Regions from separate parts of the Natronincola ferrireducens genome, predicted to be linked through region 1. Evidence: predicted binding sites of a transcription regulator. Region 1 holds the regulator's gene; each other region holds the start of a gene.
The links. The regulator HrcA, encoded in region 1, represses chaperone genes, less so after heat shock. The targets are predictions, from matches to a motif close to TTAGCACTCNNNNNNNNNGAGTGCTAA.
Positions count from the first base shown of each region.

Region 2: a site for HrcA is predicted at 1,482-1,508, ahead of groES (co-chaperone GroES). Genes of this name have one in related genera too.
Region 3: a site for HrcA is predicted at 966-992, ahead of htpG (molecular chaperone HtpG). Genes of this name have one in related genera too.

Region 1 covers NZ_FNFP01000002.1:20,758-23,039, forward strand. The annotation lists gene hemW (radical SAM family heme chaperone HemW) at 1-398, shown strand, start outside; gene hrcA (heat-inducible transcriptional repressor HrcA) at 508-1,536, shown strand; gene grpE (nucleotide exchange factor GrpE) at 1,620-2,216, shown strand; gene dnaK (molecular chaperone DnaK) at 2,269-2,282, shown strand, end outside.
Region 2 covers NZ_FNFP01000001.1:383,751-386,032, reverse strand. The annotation lists gene groL (chaperonin GroEL) at 1-1,075, opposite strand, end outside; gene groES (co-chaperone GroES) at 1,132-1,416, opposite strand; gene BLS22_RS01735 (DUF554 domain-containing protein) at 1,683-2,282, opposite strand, start outside.
Region 3 covers NZ_FNFP01000001.1:851,602-853,883, reverse strand. The annotation lists gene htpG (molecular chaperone HtpG) at 1-853, opposite strand, end outside; gene BLS22_RS03855 (phosphoribosylaminoimidazolesuccinocarboxamide synthase) at 1,032-1,721, opposite strand; gene BLS22_RS03850 (cupin domain-containing protein) at 1,946-2,251, opposite strand; gene BLS22_RS03845 (HutD family protein) at 2,238-2,282, opposite strand, start outside.

The sequences.
Region 1 (2,282 bases):
AATGTAGACATAATATCACCTATTGGAAAAATCAACAATATCTAGGCTTGGGGGCAGCAGCCCACTCCTACCTTAATCAACAAAGGTTCAATAATCATCCGAAGATTGAAGATTATATGGAGGCCATAATGGAAGGTAAAAAACCTATAGGAGAGAAGAACGATCTTTCTCTTAAGGATGAAATCAGTGAAACGATGTTCTTGGGGTTAAGAATGATGGAGGGTATATCTACTAAAGAATTTCAAAAAAGATTTAATCAATCCCCCTTTGATATATATGGGGAAATATTTAAAAAATTAAAAGAAAAGCAATTAATAGAATACGATAGTAACAATATAAAGTTAACCAGTAAAGGTATAGATTTAGCCAATATCGTTTTCCAAGAAATGTTATTATAATTCATATTTTTTTTAAAAAGTCTTGACAAAAATACATTGAAGTGATATTTTAAAATCAGAAACGTTAGCACTCAACAGAACAGAGTGCTAATAATCTGAGGTGAATGTGATGGAATTAAACGATAGAAAGATAAAGATATTGCAGGCCATCATTCGTGATTATATACAAACGGCAGAACCAGTAGGCTCTAGGAGTTTGTCAAAAAAGTATGATTTAGGTGTAAGTCCTGCTACTATTAGAAATGAAATGTCAGACTTAGAGGAACTGGGGTACCTGACGCAGCCCCATACATCTGCAGGGAGAATTCCTTCTGATAAGGGATATCGACTTTATGTAGATAATCTCATGGAAATTAAAATGATTGCTGATTTGCAAAGAAAAAACATTAAAAACAATTTGTTGAGACAATTTGGGGAAGCGGAGCAGTTATTGCAGTACAGCTCTAAAATCATTTCTCAGTTTACCAATTATACATCTTTAGTACTAACACCACAAATTAGAGAAAATAAAATAAAGCATATCCAGCTGGTGCCAATTGACACTGAAAATATTATAGCTGTTATGGTAACAGATACAGGGATTATTAAAAATCCATTAATCACCATGGCTGAGGGGATAGAATACCACCGACTAGAAAAGGTATCCAATCTTTTGAACAAAAAGCTTCAAGGAATGACGATAAAAGATATGGAAGGTAAGATGTTGCAGGAGCTAAAAAAAGAACTTTTTGAATTTAACAATATCATTCATGCAGTAGTTCCTAAAATTTTTAGTGTACTAGAGGGTATCGAGGATGCTGAGCTCTTTCTAAGCGGCACAACCAATATCTTTAATTTTCCTGAATTTAATGATGTCTTAAAAGCAAAATCCTTTTTAAGCATGCTAGAGCAAAAGGAGACCATTAGCAACATTATTTCATCCTCAAGAGAAGACGGCATTACTGTATCTATAGGCAGTGAAAATAACTATCAAGAAGCCAAGGAATGCAGTCTTGTGACGGCTACCTATAAAGTCAATGGTAATATTGTAGGAAGATTAAGTGTTATTGGACCCACTAGAATGGATTATTCCAATGTAGTTGGTACTTTGAACCAAATTAGTCAGTATATTAATGAATTGTTAAGAACAAGATATTAATAAAAATACTGGTGCGAAGTGCTTTAGCATTTTGCACTCTATCTTTGTCTTTAAGAATAAATAGATGGGGTAGGTGAAGCAAAATGACAGAAGAAAAAGATAGAATAGATACATCCTTAACAGAAGAAGCAATAAATGATAAGGAAGAAAATAGGGAGGAAATACATAGCAATAAAGAGGCCCTACAAGAAGAAATGGAAAATCAAAGAACTGAAGAAGGTGTAGAGACGTTGAAGAAAAGGCTAGAGGAAAAAGAAGCTGAAGGCAAAGAGTACTATGATAGAATGGTTAGACTCCAAGCAGATTTTAATAATTATAAAAAAAGGGTTGAAAAGGAAAAGAGTGATATCTACCTTTATGCCAACGAAAAGCTAGCAGCAGATCTATTGAATATTATAGATAACCTTGAAAGAGCTTTGGCTTCCCAAGGGGAAGAAAATAAAGGTAATGGTTTATATGAAGGAATTGAGCTGGTGCAGAAACAGATGATAGATACCCTAAAAAAACATGGTATAGAAGAAATTGATGCCTTGAACAAACCTTTTGATATGAATCTACATCATGCTGTTATGAAGGAAGAGGCTGAGGCTGAAACCGATCAAGTAATAGAGGTGTTTCAAAAGGGATATACCATCCACGGCAGGATTTTAAGACCTGCTATGGTGAAGGTGGCCCAATAAAATAGATATCAATCATTATTAAACTATATAAACATAGAAGGAGGAAATAGAAATGGGTAAAATAAT
Region 2 (2,282 bases), on a different contig from region 1:
CAAATTCAGAGGTTGTTTCCTCGATTTGTACTTTAATCTGATGAACTCTGTCTTTAATTGATTTTTGATCGCCACTGCCTTCTACAATAGTTGTATTTTCTTTGTCTACCTTTACAGTTCTAGCAGTTCCTAACATATCAAGGGTGACAGATTTTAGTTCATAACCTAACTCTTCAGAGATAACAGTCCCACCTGTTAAGATAGCGATGTCTTCCAGCATAGCTTTTCTTCTATCACCAAAACCAGGAGCTTTTACAGCTACACACTCAAAGGTACCCCTTAATTTATTGACAACCAATGTAGCTAGAGCTTCACCTTCAACATCTTCAGCAATAATTAATAATTTTTTCCCTTGTTGTACAATTTGCTCTAATACTGGTAGGATTTCTTGTATGTTAGAGATCTTCTTATCTGTAATTAAAACATATGGCTCATTTAATACAGCTTCCATTTTTTCTGTATCTGTTACCATATAGGGAGATAAATAGCCTCTATCAAATTGCATACCCTCCACTACATCTAAAGTAGTACCCATGGACTTAGATTCCTCTACAGTAATAACCCCATCTTTTCCTACTCTCTCCATAGCATCAGCGATTAAGCTTCCAATTTCTTCATCACCAGCGGAAATAGCTCCTACCTGTGCAACAGCTTCTTTACTTTCTACTGATTTAGAAATATTCTTCAATTCTTCTACTGCTACATTCACAGCCTTTTCAATACCTTTTTTAAGAATCATTGGATTTGCTCCAGCTGCTACGTTTTTAATACCTTCTCTAATAATAGCTTGAGCCAATAGAGTAGCTGTTGTTGTACCGTCTCCAGCCACATCGTTGGTCTTAGTAGCAACTTCCTTTACTAATTGAGCACCCATATTTTCATAGGCATCCTCTAATTCAATTTCTCTAGCTATAGTAACGCCATCATTTGTAATTAATGGAGAACCAAACTTTTTATCAATAACAACATTTCTTCCCTTAGGTCCTAATGTCACCTTTACAGTGTCTGCAAGCTTATTTACACCTGCTTCTAAAGCACGTCTAGCATTTTCACTGAATTTAATTTCCTTTGCCATTTTAATACCCTCCTTGACCGATTTAATTTCTCAATTATTTATGTATTATCTTGGGTTTATTCAACAATTGCCAAAATATCGTTTTGTCTTAAAATTGTGTACTCTTCACCATCAAACTTCACTTCTGTTCCTGCATATTTTGAGAAGATTACCTTATCTCCTACTTTTACTTCCATTGTAATCTCCTTACCATCTACTACTCCCCCTGGCCCTACAGCAACAACTTCAGCCATTTGAGGTTGCTCTTTTGCACTACCTGGTAGTAAGATACCACTTTTTGTTGTTTCTTCAGCTTCCACCTTCTTAATAACAACTCTGTCACCTAATGGTTTAATGTTCATAATTTAACCTCCTTAACAATATTGTTTTATTTTTATTTTTTCAAAATTTCTTGCCTGTCATTTTGTTAGCACTCATCATTAGAGAGTGCTAACTACATTTATAATATTATATAAAAGAATTTTACCAAGCAAACTCCACCATTTGCTATTATAACCAATTACACTTAATTATTACCATTTATCTAGCTATTTTATTATTTTTCATTATTTTCCTTAAAATTTCAAAAGCTATGGAATAATCCATAGCTCCTTGTAGTAAAAATCCATTAAAATAGATTTTGAATAACAGCAGTAACAGTTAAAAAAACCGGCTCTAGTAGTTGATAGAATATGGGTAAGAATACTGCTGGCAACATATTGGCAACGGAAACCCGTTTGATTTCTAATATATTAAAGGATATACCTACAATAAGAAGCCCTCCTACCGCCGACATCTCCTGTACTACACTTTCCACCAAAAGATATTTTACAGCTCCTGCTGTAAGTGTAATAAGTCCTTGATAAACAAAAACAGCTGCAGCTGAAAATATAACACCAATGCCTAAACTTGAAGCAAAAATAACGGAAGAAATCCCATCTAATAGTGATTTAGCGTAGAGGGTTTCATGATTTCCAGTTAACCCACTTTCTAGAGCACCTACAATTGCCATCGCCCCTACACAATAAATTAAGCTTGCAGTTACAAATCCTTTGGCAACAGAGCCCTCTCCCTTACCAGTTCTGTTTTCAATCCAAATTCCTAAGTTGTCCAATTTATCCGATACCTTCAACTTTTCCCCTATAATGCTTCCTAATACAATGCTAGTAATTACAACTAAAATATTTTCACTTTTAAAGGCTCCCATTAATCCAATTGCTAAAATACT
Region 3 (2,282 bases), on a different contig from region 1:
TAGGGAAGTAAAGAATCCCCTTCAAGTTAAAGGGATAGTCCATATTGAGATGAATCCAAAAAAGTGGTTCTCGAAAATCCTTAAAGGTTTTTTGGTAAAATTCCTTGTACTCTTCATCTGTACAACTATTTGGCTGTTTTGTATATAGTGGTAATGTGTCATTTAAAGCTTTAGGTTCAGTAATAATGATATTGCCTTCCCCATCCTTTTCTGGCTCTTTATCGGCTATGTCAAAATAAATGGGGTAGGGCATAAAGGAACAGTATTTTTCTATGGTGGATTTCACAGTATATTCATTTAAGAAGGTTTCTCCCTGCTGTCCTAGGTGAAGGGTAATCTCTGTACCTCTTTCCCTTCTATTACTATCCTCCATCTCAAACTCTATACCACCATCACAACACCATTTAACGGCCCCAGCCTCGTTTTTATAGGATAAAGTATCGATTTCTACAATGTCTGCCACCATAAAGGCAGAATAAAAACCAAGACCAAAATGACCGATAATTTGGTCGGCATCTCCCTTATCCTTATAGGTCTTAAGAAAATCTTCCGCCCCGGAAAAAGCAATCTGATTAATATATTTCTTTACTTCCTCCTCCGTCATACCAATACCATTATCGATGAACTTTAAGGTTCTTGCTGTTTTATCTAGGATAACCTTCACCTGAAAATCTGTTTTGCCATCTAAGTCGGCCTCTCCTAGACTATTTAATCTTTTTAGCTTGGTAATAGCATCACAAGCATTGGAAATTAACTCTCTAATGAAGATATCATGATCTGAATACAGCCACTTTTTAATAATAGGAAAAATATTCTCACTGTGGATCGACAAATTTCCTTTTTCTTTACTCATAAATACCCTCCTTAATGATTTAATATTATGTAGATATTTAAAAATTTAAAGGACTATCATCCTTTGTACAAATCTATCATACAATTATATGAATTTACAGTCAATAGAAAAATTAGCACTCCCTGTGATAGAGTGCTAATTTTTAAATTTTTAACTTTATAACTTTAATAAATAGTTTTTACTCCCCTTCCATCACTAATTTTTCTAGCTTTAATGGCTCAATATATTGACCATCCTTATAGGCCCTCATGTTTCCTCCAGAAATTTCATCGATTAAAACAATTTCGTTGTTTTCCTTCAAGCGCCCAAACTCAAACTTAATATCATATAACTCAATAGATTTTTTAGCTAATTCTTCCTTTACTATATCTCCTATCCTTTGGGTAAGGGCTTTTAATGTTTTGTACTCTTCCTTTGACAATATACCCAGCATGTCCAGCCCATCCTCAGTAATAGGGGGGTCCTGCCGTTCATCATCCTTAAGGGTAACCTCCACAAATCTATCTAATGACTGTCCTTCTTCTACATACATACCATAACGGCGTAAAAAGCTTCCTACTGCCCTATAGCGACAGATTACCTCCATCCCCTTGCCAAACACCGTTGCTGTTTTCACCGTCATAGTTGCCTCTTCAACGTTTGCATCAACATAATGGGTAGGTATTCCTTTTTCTTTTAGGATTTCAAAAAAGAATTTTGTTAATCTAAGACCGGCCTTACCAGCACCTTCAATCGTTAGACCGACGGTATTGGCTCCTGGATCAAATACACCATTTTCTCCCGTAACATCATCCTTAAATCTAAGTAAATAGTTTCCATCCTCCAAAGCATATATATCCTTTGTTTTTCCCTGATAAATTAGCTTCATTTCATCTAGCTCCTTTGGGTTATAATTTTTAATCATATTATACATCATTGACTCAAGTTTTCAACCTTGTAGGTGGGTTACCTATAGGTTTTTTCTATAGTCCACCCTTTATTTACTGTAAATGACTTGAGCCTGCCCTGTTTTTTCCATAGCTATTAATTTTCCTTATAGGGTTATATTATTTTAGTATATAGCAATTTTCTATAAATCATTTTCTTTCTTCTTTAGTAGTGGATACTCGTTCTAATTAGGTGGGCTTTTTCATCCTTTAGGTTATACATCTCTAGTTGCAGGTCACTGAAATTCCCTTTCTTTGTTATTAAAATAATATCTCCTTCATCCAAGATCATACTATTATCTATTGAAATTTTTAATTTTACTTGTCCCTTTACACAATAGATAGCTTCAACATTTTGTGAAAATTCCTCTCTGCTATGGAAGGACATACTATTGGATTGATTTCCTTCAAGGTGTATAGCCTCCAATTCACCTTCACAGCCCTCACCCATCATTAAATTAAAATCCAACACTTTTCGTTGTCCAGCTTCCGCTAAATCTATC